DNA from 2 places in the Mycobacterium sp. NPDC003323 genome. Region 2 is predicted to be linked to the other one. Evidence: predicted binding sites of a transcription regulator. Region 2 holds the regulator's gene; the other holds the start of a gene.

What was found. Region 2 encodes LexA, which represses DNA repair genes until DNA is damaged. Its sites were predicted from a motif close to CGAACANNTGTTCG; they were not measured.
Region 1: the regulator LexA is predicted to act here: its motif matches at 2,807-2,820, upstream of ACWDUN_RS26835 (DUF222 domain-containing protein).

The regions. Positions count from the first base shown of each region.
Region 1 is NZ_JBSFSB010000020.1:58,439-63,936, reverse strand. Features, by position in the region: gene ACWDUN_RS26845 (CYTH and CHAD domain-containing protein) at 1-640, shown strand, start outside; RNA gene rnpB (RNase P RNA component class A) at 648-1,043, opposite strand; gene ACWDUN_RS26835 (DUF222 domain-containing protein) at 1,098-2,777, opposite strand; gene ACWDUN_RS26830 (FAD-dependent oxidoreductase) at 2,985-4,529, opposite strand; gene ACWDUN_RS26825 (helix-turn-helix domain-containing protein) at 4,577-5,146, shown strand; gene ACWDUN_RS26820 (bifunctional RNase H/acid phosphatase) at 5,147-5,498, opposite strand, start outside.
Region 2 is NZ_JBSFSB010000001.1:797,330-802,827, forward strand. Features, by position in the region: gene ACWDUN_RS03570 (sunset domain-containing protein) at 1-1,353, shown strand, start outside; gene lexA (transcriptional repressor LexA) at 1,354-2,028, opposite strand; gene ACWDUN_RS03580 (DoxX family protein) at 2,093-2,509, opposite strand; gene ACWDUN_RS03585 (oxygenase MpaB family protein) at 2,506-3,447, opposite strand; gene ACWDUN_RS03590 (TetR/AcrR family transcriptional regulator) at 3,594-4,160, shown strand; gene ACWDUN_RS03595 (LysM peptidoglycan-binding domain-containing protein) at 4,290-4,811, shown strand; gene nrdR (transcriptional regulator NrdR) at 4,896-5,357, shown strand; gene ACWDUN_RS03605 (PhzF family phenazine biosynthesis protein) at 5,363-5,498, opposite strand, start outside.

The DNA.
Region 1 (5,498 bases), on a different contig from region 2:
AGAGTTGAAGATGCTGGCCGGCATCCTCGGCGTGGCCCGCGACGCCGAGGTGCTGGCCGAGAAGTACGAGAAGGCGCTCGACGGGCTGGCACCGGAATTGGTGCGCGGACCGGTACGGGCGCGACTGGTCGACGGCGCCAAGGCGCGCTATGCCGTGGGCTGGCGCCGGTCGGTGTTGGCGATGCGTTCGGAGCGGTACTTCCGGCTGCTCGACGCGCTCGACGAACTGGTGGCCGCGCCGTCGGAGACCGGTGAGAAGTCCGGTGCCGAATCCGCCGCTTCCAGCGTGGCGGCGGCTTACAAGAAGGTCCGCAAGGCGGCCAAGGCGGCCGACGAGGACGGCACCGACGAGTCCCTGCACCGGATCCGCAAGCGCGCCAAGCGTCTTCGCTACACCGCCTCGGCCACCGGGGACAGCAAGGTGGCCGACAGCGCCAAGACCATCCAGAGCCTGCTCGGCGATCATCAGGACAGCGTGGTCAGCCGCACCCATCTGCTCGAGGAGGCCGACGCGGCGCATGCCGCCGGCGAGGACACCTTCACCTACGGGGTGCTCTATCAGCGCGAGGCCGAGGTGGCGCGCGAGGCCGAGGACGGTATCGACGATGCCCTCAAGGCCCTGAAGAAGGCGATGAAGTAGAGCAGGGCGGACGAGCTGGCCTGTAAGCCGGATTCTGTCCCCCGCCGGTGTGACCGGTGGGGCGGCGACCATCCATCTGGACACACCGTCGCCGGGTGCCTCAAGCGGCCTACCCGCAAGCTCGGGCGAGCAGCCCTCGAACGCTTGCGCGACCGCAACCAGGTTGCGGCCTTCTTGGCCTTGCTTCGGGTGGGGTTTGCCTAGCCATCCCGGTCACCCGGGATGCTGGTGCGCTCTTACCGCACCGTTTCACCCTTACCGCCCTTGCGGGCGGCTGTCTGTTCTCTGTGGCACTTTCCCGCGGGTTGCCCCGGATTGCCGTTAGCAATCACCCTGCTCTGTGAAGTCCGGACTTTCCTCGAACCCCGGTGTTCCCGAGGTCCGCGGCCGCCCGGCCAACTCGTCCGCGCAGATCACCGTACCCTCAGCGCGCCGTCCGAAGGTAGCGGCGGTCAGATCAGAAGGGTGGCGGGTCGCTGTCGGTGTAGGCGGTGGTCTCGTCGAAGTAGCCGCCGGCGCGGGCTGTTCGGGGCGCCGGGTACGTGGGCGGAGGTTGGCCGCGGGCCTGCTCGAGTGCCAGTTCTACCGAGTTGCGGGTGCGTTCGGCGTTGATGCGGTATTCGCGGTCCTGTTTTCGGGTGCGTTGCCGTCGCGGCAGGACCGGTTTGTTGTCGCAGTCGTCGATCAGGCTGATGTGCCGGACCGGCGGTATCGGGACATCGATCGTGTTGTGCGGGAACAGGATCGCGGCCAAAGGCGTCGTCGTGTAGCGGTGCCCGGTGGGGGCTGTCCAGGTGGTGCGGCCGTCGGGGTGGGCGGTGGGCATCCAGCCGGTGGGCATCGTTTTGAGCAGATGGTGTTCGCGGCACAGTGGCCGCAGATTGCCTGGGTGGGTGGCCCCGGCCGGCCAGGCAACGACATGATCGAGGTCACAGCGGTGGGCGGGGCGGCTGCACCCGGGGTAGCTGCATGTCATGGCGTACATGCGCACGAACGCCGCAAGCGCGGCCGAGGGCCGGTAACGCGGCTCGGAGCCGAGTTCGGCCGGGTTGGCCAGAGGTCGGACTGCGGCGCCGGTGGCGACGAGTTCGGCGAGGAGGTGGGCCGGGATGATGGCGCCGTCGAGGGTGATGCCGGCGCCGAGGCCGGGAGATTTGGCCGAGGTTTTCGCGGCCGGTGTCGTTGCGGCGGGTGCCGCCGGGGGCTGCGGCTCGGCGTTCGGCTCGGGTTCGGGGCTCGGTTCCTCGCCCGTCTCGGTGTCCTCGGGCGGCTGTCCCGATTCCTGGTCCGCAGATGTGCCCGGCAGTGTCGGCCCGGGCCTCGAGGTCGGTTCGGCGCCGTGTCCGGCGTCGGGCAGTTCATTGGCCAGCACGTAGATATTGACCGCAGATGCGCGTGGGTCTTTACCCGAGCCGGCACAGTCGGGGTTACCGCACAGGCAGGTCAGCCTCTGGATATCCGCGTCGGCCATCACTGCGGCCACGGCATCGGCGCGGCGTTCCCGTGTGGTGCGCGGATCGTCATCGCACACGGTGCCGGCCAGTTCGTTGAGGCGGGCTTCGCTGATTTTGGCGTCGGTGGCCCGCATCCGTCCCCAGAACGACACGATGCCGTCGGGGTCGCTGGAGTCACCGAATTCGATGTAGCGATCCGTCGCGGCGGCCTTGGTCCGGATCACCGCGCACGGGTCGAACTTGTGCACCCAACAGTCGACGGCTTTGATCAGCCCGTTTTCCGACAGCGCCCCGTATTCGGGGGCGCTGGACGCGATCGCAGCGTCGATCAACGCCAACGCATCCGCATCGACGACCAGTCGGGTGCGCCAGGTGATCGCATCGATCACCCGCGCCGACACCGACCCGGCGGCGAACACTGCAGCGGTGCGAGGCAGGCGCTCGCGCAGGCTTTGACCAATGCGCATCTGCTTGTGCGCAGCATGCGGGTTCAGGTTGCAGGCGGCGCTGACGGCGGCCTTGGCCAACGCCCACCCGTCCACCAGCTGCACGGCCGTTGCGTCGTCCTCGTCATCGCAGTGCCGGGCAGTGACCTCGGCGACCAACGCCAGCCGTTGCGCGGCCGCGGCCGCCTCGGACCGGGTGGCAGCCGCGACGGCGGTGATGAGCGCTTCGTCACTCATCCCTGCCAGCGTGTCGCGATCACACCTCTCGAACATGTGTTCTATAGTAAATGGCCCCACCGACACGACCAGCACTCTTCGGTGCCGGTGACTAACGTGAAAGACGCTGATCAAGTCGGCTGCAGAGTCGCGGTAAGGACATCGCGGATGCGGCGGGCGCAGTTCGTTGCCTCAAGGAAAGTGCGCGCGAACCGGTCGATCGTTGCCTCACCCGTAATACGCGCGTCCGCGCCGCCGCAACACCATCACGTTGTCGGTCAGGTGACCCGGCTGCCCGTCGGGCCCGATGGCCTCGCGGGTCACCGCCTCCACCCGCACTCGCTCCCAGTCCGCGCCGAGCTCCAGCCCGGCGACGACCTCCTCGGCGGGCGGGAAGTGCACGTGATGGTGATTCGACCACGGGGGCGCATCGCCATGGTCGACGATCAGCAGCACTCCCCCGGGCGCCACCGCCTCGGCCGCCCGGCGCAGCACCCGCACCCGATCCATCGGCAGCTTGGAGTGCAGGAACTGCGCCGACACCAGATCGAACTGCCCCTCCGGGAAGCCCTGCTCCAGATCGCAGTGCTGAAAGTCGATGCGACTCAACAATTCACCGGCATCCTGGGCGGCGCGCTGTAGTGCGACATCGGACACGTCGGTGGCCACCACCGACCATCCCCGTTCGGCCAGCCACATCGCATCGGCACCCTCACCGCAACCCAGGTCGAGCGCTCGGCCCGGTGCCAATTCGGCCGCCACCTCGGCCATCCGCGCGTTGACCTTGCCGCTCCAGATCCGGTCCCGCTGGCCGTAGTGGTCATTCCAGTGCTGCTGGGTGTCCGGGACCGGCCACGGCGGAACCGGCAGGCCCACGTCATCGGCCAGCAGGCTCTGCACCACGGCGGCCGCAGCCATCGAACCGCCGGCGACGGCCGCCGCCACCTGCGGCATCGCCACGCTGACATCACCGGCGGCGAACACCCCCGGCACCGTAGTGCGCTGGAACTGGTCCACCACGATCGCATCGGCGGCCACCGGGGTGGGCGGGGCGAACGCCACGCCGAGGTGAGCGGCCAGATGCGAGCGCTGGTGCAACGTCGCGGCCACCAGTGCACCGCGCCTGGCCAGAGGTTCACCGGTCGCGAACCGGATCTCACGCAATTCGCCGTCCTCGGAATGGAATTCGGTGACGGCGCGCTCGTCGGTAGGGATCCCGGCCAGCAGATCGCTGTCCGGCGCCGGTCCGCCGTTGGTCAGCAGGACGATATCGTCGCTCCACCCGCGCAACATCAGGGCCATGTGCACCGCGCGATCCCCGTCGGCGAGCACCGCGAGCGGTTGGTCACGGACCTCCCAGCCATGGCAGAACGGGCAGTGGAACACCGAACCGCCCCACAGTGCATCCAGGCCGGGGATCTGCGGTGGGCGGTATTGCATCCCGGTGGCCAGCAGGATCCGGCGGGCACGTTCGCGGCTGCCGTCGGAGGACTCCACCACGAAACCGGCACCGTCGGGTTTCACCATGGTCACCCGAGCCGTGCGGAACTGCACGCTCGGGTACTTCTGCATCTCGGTGCGTCCGTCGGCGTACAGCTGGGCAGGCGGGCGGCCGTCCTGGCCCAGCAGTCCGCCGATTCCGTGCGCGGCGAGGTTGCTCTGCTCACCCTCGTCGACGACGAGCGTCGACCGCCGGGCCCGGCCGAGCACCAGTGCCGCGCTCAGGCCGGCGGCGCCGGCACCGACAACTACGCAATCCCATTCGGTATCCATGCCATCGAGCTTGCCGATGCGCGCCAGAAATGCCAAGCTGGTTTGCCATGGAGGCAAAGAGCGTCGACGACATCGTCCGCAAACGGCTACGGGACCTGCGCACCCAACAGGGACTCACCCTGCAGGATGTGGCCGCCCGGGCCAGCATCGACGTCTCCACGCTGAGCCGGCTGGAATCCGGTAAGCGCCGACTGGCCCTGGACCACCTGCCGCGCCTGGCCGGTGCCCTGGCCGTCAGCACCGACGAACTGATGCGCGAACCCGAGTCCGAGGATCCCCGGGTGCGCAGCAGTTCGCACACCCGACATGGTGTGACCTATTGGCCGCTGACCCGGCAGGGCGCCGTCGGCGGCCGGCACACCTTCAAGGTGCGGATCAGTCCCAAGCGCAACACGCCCCCGGCTGACCTGCCCACCCACGAGGGGCAGGAGTGGATGTACATCCTGTCAGGACGTCTGCGACTCATCCTCGGCGAGCGTGACTTCACCATCGAACCCGGTGAGGCCGTGGAGTTCTCGACGTGGACCCCGCACTGGTTCGGCACGGTGGACGGGCCGGTCGAAGCCATCATGATCTTCGACGTCCATGGCGAACGCCTGCACCTGCACTCGAACTGACTACAGGTGCGACGTCTGGTTGACCAGTCGCACCGAGGCCAGTCCATCCGGGTAGAACTCGGCGATGCTCAGCGACGCCAGATCCAGGTGCAGCCGGTACAGGATGCCCGCGCTGCCGTCCAACGCCAGCCGCAGCAGCGTCTTGATCGGCGTCACATGCGATACCACCAGCACCGTCGAACCCGCGTGGGCGGCGACGATGCGGTTGCGCACGTCACGCACACGCTCGGCGACCGCATCGAAGCTCTCACCACCCGGCGGCGTGACGCCGGTGTCCCGCAACCACCGGCCGTGCAGATCCGGATCCTGTTGCGCTGCTTCGTTGAACGTCAGCCCCTCCCAGGAGCCGAAA
Region 2 (5,498 bases):
TTCTACAGCCCGGCCACCGGTGCCAACGTGGTGACCGGTCAGGTGCTGGCCAAGTACGAGAGTGTCGGCGGGCCGACCGGGGATCTCGGATTTCCCACCGCGAGCGAAGCCGATGGTGGCCTGGCTCCGCAGAGTGCGGTGGTGCCGTTCGCCGCCGAGGACCAGCCGGTCATCTTCTGGACGCCCGATTTCGGTGCCGTCATCGTCCGTGGCGCGATGAATGCGGCATGGCAGAAGCTGGGCGGTGCAACCGGTGAGCTCGGCGCACCCAAGGCGGATCAGACCGAGAACGGCAACATCGTCACCCAGCAGTTCAACGGCGGGTCCATCTCCTGGGACTCGTCCACCAATCAGTTCAGCACCGAGCCGGCCGGCCTGCAATCGCAGTTGACCGGTCTGCAGGTGCCCGGCGCGGAGGCGCCGCAGAACCCGTCGGCCGCACCCGAGGCGGCGTCGGGCGGTGACGGTGACAAGTGGTACACGTGGCGCTGGTGGTGGCTGCTCGGCCTGATCCCGCTGGTCGGCCTGATCGCGGTGATCGCCGTTGCGGTGCTGCGCAATCGGCGCTCCCGCGACGACCGATTCGAGGACTACGACCGGGGTTACGGCGGCTACGAGGACCGCTACGACGGTTATGACGGCTATGACGGTCCCGACGCCCGCCGCGACGCGGAACCCGAGACCGGCGTGCTGCACGACGGTGGTTACGAGCAGCAGAGTGCGCAGAGCCCGTGGGCGCTGGTGCCGCCGGTCGGCGAGACCCCGCCGTATGCCAAGCGTTCGGCCGAGGCCGGTGCCCGTCCCGCCGACGACTTCACCGACGATCTCGGCGAGGATCTCGACGACGACGATCGGGACGATTTCGTCGACGCCGAGTACGTCGACGAGCCCGAATACGGCGACGAGCCCGAATACGGCGCTGAGCCCGAATACGGCGCTGAGCCGGAGCCGGCGGAAGCACCGCAGGAGCCGGTGTTCGACGAGGACGCGGTGGACACCGCGCCCACCCGCATCGAAACGCTGCCGCCGGAGCCGTCGGTACCCGAACTCGACGTCGAGCCGCCGACCGCGGTGGTCGGGGTCCCGCCGCTGCCGTCCTACGAGCCCGAGGTCCCCAGCGGCCGGCACGCGGCGGCGGCACCGGACGACGAGGCCGAAGACGCCGGTTGGACGTCCATGCGGCTGGCCACCACCGACCGCTACCGGGCCCCCGAGGGTTATCCGATCAAGGCGGACACCAAGACGGGTCTGTACTGGGCGCCGGGCAGCCGCGGCTACCGCGATACCGAGGCCGAGATCTGGTTCGCCAGTGAGGAGTTCGCCCGCGCGAACGGTTTCGTGCGGGCCGACTGATCAGACCTTGCGGATCACGGTGACGACCTTGCCGAGCACCACGGCGTCGTTACCGTCGATCGGTTCGAACGCCGGGTTGTGCGGCATCAGCCACACCTGGCCCTTGGTCCGCTTGAAGGTCTTCACGGTGGCCTCGCCGTCGATCATCGCGGCGACGATATCGCCGTTGTCGGCCACGTTCTGCTGACGGACGACGACCCAGTCGCCGTCGCAGATCGCCGCGTCGACCATCGACTCGCCGACCACCTTCAGCAGGAACAGTGAACCCTCGCCGACCAACTCGCGGGGCAGCGGGAAGACATCCTCGACGGCCTCCTCGGCCAGGATCGGTCCGCCCGCGGCGATGCGTCCGAGCACCGGGACGAAGGTCGGCTCCGGCAGTGTGTCGGAGCCCGCGACGTCGGTCGCGACGATCGGCGTCACGGTGTCGTCGGCGCCGCGGACGTCCACCGCGCGTGGGCGATTGGGATCGCGCCGCAGATAGCCCTTGCGTTCCAGGGTGCGCAGCTGGTGGGCGACCGACGAGGTGGACGTGAGTCCGACGGCGTCGCCGATCTCCCGGATGCTCGGTGGATAGCCACGGGTGGTCACCGAGGTGCGGATGACCTCGAGAATGGTGCGCTGACGCTCGGTCAGGCCGGAGCGTGCCTCAGGGGTGTCGCTGCTGTCGCTCATGGGGCTGAATGTAGTCGCCGCCGCACCGATAATCAAACATGTGTTCGAGGCGTGTCGCGTGTCTTCATCGGCGTCGCGGGATCCCGGTCGACCACAGCGCCCAGGCGATCAGCACCGGCTGGAAGAACAACCGGACCAGGCGCTTGGTGTCGGTGTCGAGGCCGAAACCGTCGGCATGGTTGAGGTACTGCGCGATGTTGCCCGGGAAGATCAGCACGAAGAACGCCGCCAGCAGCCGGCCGACCAGGACGCGGTCGCGTCGCAGCAGGGCCAGGCCGACGCCGAGGGTGATCTCGACGCCACCGGAGGCCATCACGACACCGTCGGCATCCATCGGAACCCACTTCGGCACCTGAGCCTGAAACTCTTCACGGGCCCAGAACAGGTGGCTGAGGCCGGCGAAGATCATCGCGCCGGCAAGCGTCAGGCGGGCGATGCTGCGCGCGCGGGTGGTGGGCGGCGGTGCGGGCACCTCACTCATCGGGCACCGGGCAGGTTGTAGGCGAAGGACTTCTGCTGGCGCTGCTTCATCTTCTCCAGGCACTCGTGATGCTTGCGGGCGTGATAGGCCAGCGGGAAATAGGTCAGCCGATCCGGCAGGATCCGGTAGGCCGTGCGGATGACGGTGTAGATGCGCTGCAGTTCACGCTCTTCGGCCGTGCTCCAGGTGACGCCGAGCTTCGCGCGCAACCGCGGATCGAGCAGCCCCACCACCGAGAGGTAATTCAGCCGCAGCCCGGGGCGCAGGATCCGGCGCGCCAGCGGGCGCAGGAGCGCGGGCACCGATGGCGGCAGGTCGACCTTGCCGGTCTTCATCTCGCCGATCAGTTGCAGTGCCTGCGGGGTGGCTTCCAGCCTGTCGATCCAGGACTCGAAGTAGGCATCCATCTCGGCCGGGGTCTGCGGGTAGTCGCGCATCGGCACGTGCAACAGCCGGGCCAGTCGGCGGTTGTCGCGTAGCAACTCGGCCTTCTCGTCGGCGGTGAACTCACGCCCCACCAGCAGCCGGCCGCCCTGGGCCGTGACGATGTAGCCGGTGGCGATCACCCACTGATAGGACTGCGGGTTCAGTGCGCTGATCTGCTTGCCGTCGGCGGCGCTGCGCATGGTGATCGGCTGGTGCATGGCGCGCACCCGGTTGCCCTCGGCGACGGCCTCGGTGCCGCCGTAGGTCCACCGCAGCACCGAGTCGACGGAGCGGATCGCGCGGCCACCCGGGTCGCCGTGGAAGGCCGCCGAGTAGCGGCCGGTGATCTCGGCGATCACCGGCTCCATGGCCTGCATCATGAACGCCGCCCCGTCGACGATGAGAAACGTCCAGCGCCCGGTGTGCTCGGCGGTCAGTGAGTCCAGCGGGACCAGCTCGGGCCGGCCGGCGTCTTCGGCATCGTGAACGGGTAGATCCGTGGTGGCAGTCATGACTGCGCGCACCTCCTCAAGGCTTGGGGCAGCGACGCTAATATGACCTATCGGTCGCATTCAAGTCGCGTTAGGAGGCTGCATTGGCTGCCGATAAAAGCACGTCACGGCATCGAAAGGCACCGAAGCAGGAGCGTTCGAGGGAGATGGTCGCAAAAATTGTGGACACTGCCGCGACCCTGTTGCGCAAGACCGGCCCCGAGCAGCTGACCACCAATGCCATCGCCGAGCGGGCCGGTGTCAGCAAGGGGTCGATCTATCAGTACTTCGCCAACAAGGAGGAGATCATCAACGCGGCCATCGAGAAACTGGCCGCCGAGCAGGCGCCCGCGATCGAGGACATGCTGCGCGCGGTCACCATGGCCGAACCGGAGGCCGCCATGGAGTCCTCGATCGACATCCTGATCGACTTCACGATCGCGAACCGGAGGTTGATCCGCTATCTCGCCGAGCGGCCCGATCATGTCCGCACGTTCGACAACATCTCCGGACTGAACGCGACCCTGCTCGCGATGGCGACGCTGCACATGGGGTACTACCGCGACCGGTACCGCAACGAGCTCAGCGCGCGGGCCCTGGCGTGGCTGTTCTACAACATGGCGGTGGCGACCACGCTGCGCTATATCGAGAGCGATGATCCGATCAGCCTCGATGAACTGCGCCGAGGCCTGAAATTCGCCTCCACCGGCCTGTTGGCCGGCGCCTCGGGCTGAGGCGCCCGGACTTGTCGGTGGTCGCCGCTATCGTTCGCTAACAGTTCGATCACGTGTTCTATCCATCGAACACATGATCGACTATCGTTCGAACATAGAAGCGAACACCAGCCACGAGGAGGCAGGCACATGACGATTCTGGAAGCGCGGAGCGACGTGCGTGACCATCGCGACCGACTGGACGCCGGCGCCGTCCGGCGCCGGGAACTCCAGCACCGGCCGTCATCGGCGGCCGAGGTGTGGCCGCTGCCGCGTGACGTGGTGGTCCGCCGCCGGCGCCCGCAGACCCGCCGGCCCGGGGGTGCCTCGCTCGGGTACCGGGGGACCGGCGTGCTGATGTCGCGGGCATCGCACCGCAGCCGGCCGATCACCCCGGCGGTCACGGTGCTGCTGGCGCTGCTGGCCGGCGGTATCACCCTGTGGCTGGGGCTGGTGGCACAGGTGGGCGCACCCGCGTCCGACCAGCCGATCGAGATGCCGACCCGGTTGTCGGTCGTCGAGGTCCAGGCCGGGGAGACACTGCACAGCATCGCCGAGCGCGTCGCCCCGGATGTGCCCGCCGACTCGGTGATGGAGCGCATCCGCGAACTCAACAAGCTCGATTCCGGCGCCGTGCGTGCCGGGCAGACCCTGATCGCGCCGATCGGCTGATCCGACGTGCGACGGTCGCCGGCCATGCAGGTACGCTCGGAAGCGTCAAATACGGTCCGATTGTGGTGCGGCAAAGGAGCAGTGATGCACTGTCCGTTCTGTCGTCATCCCGATTCGCGAGTCGTCGACTCCCGCGAAACCGATGAGGGCCAGGCGATCCGCCGTCGGCGCTCGTGCCCGGAATGTGGTCGGCGGTTCACCACCGTGGAGACCGCGGTGCTCGCGGTCGTCAAGCGCAGCGGCGTCACCGAACCGTTCAGTCGCGAGAAGGTCATCAGGGGCGTGCGACGCGCATGCCAGGGGCGTCAGGTCGATGACGATGCCCTCAACCTGCTCGCGCAGCAGGTGGAGGACGCGGTGCGAGCCGCGGGCTCGCCGGAGATTCCCAGTAACGAAGTCGGACTGGCCATCCTGGGTCCGCTGCGCGACCTCGACGAGGTCGCCTACCTACGGTTCGCCTCGGTGTACCGGTCGTTTTCCTCGGCCGACGACTTCGAACGCGAGATCGAGGCGCTGCGCGCCCATCGCGTGAGCACCTCGGGCTGAATCACTCAGTCGAGCCGACGTGAGTCCTCGGCCACGACCCGTCCGGCCACCTTCACCCAACCCGTGGGGTCCCACCAGGTACGGATCTCCGAGCCCTTGCCCTGGGTGATCAGCAGATCCCGGCTCAGATAATCGGTCATC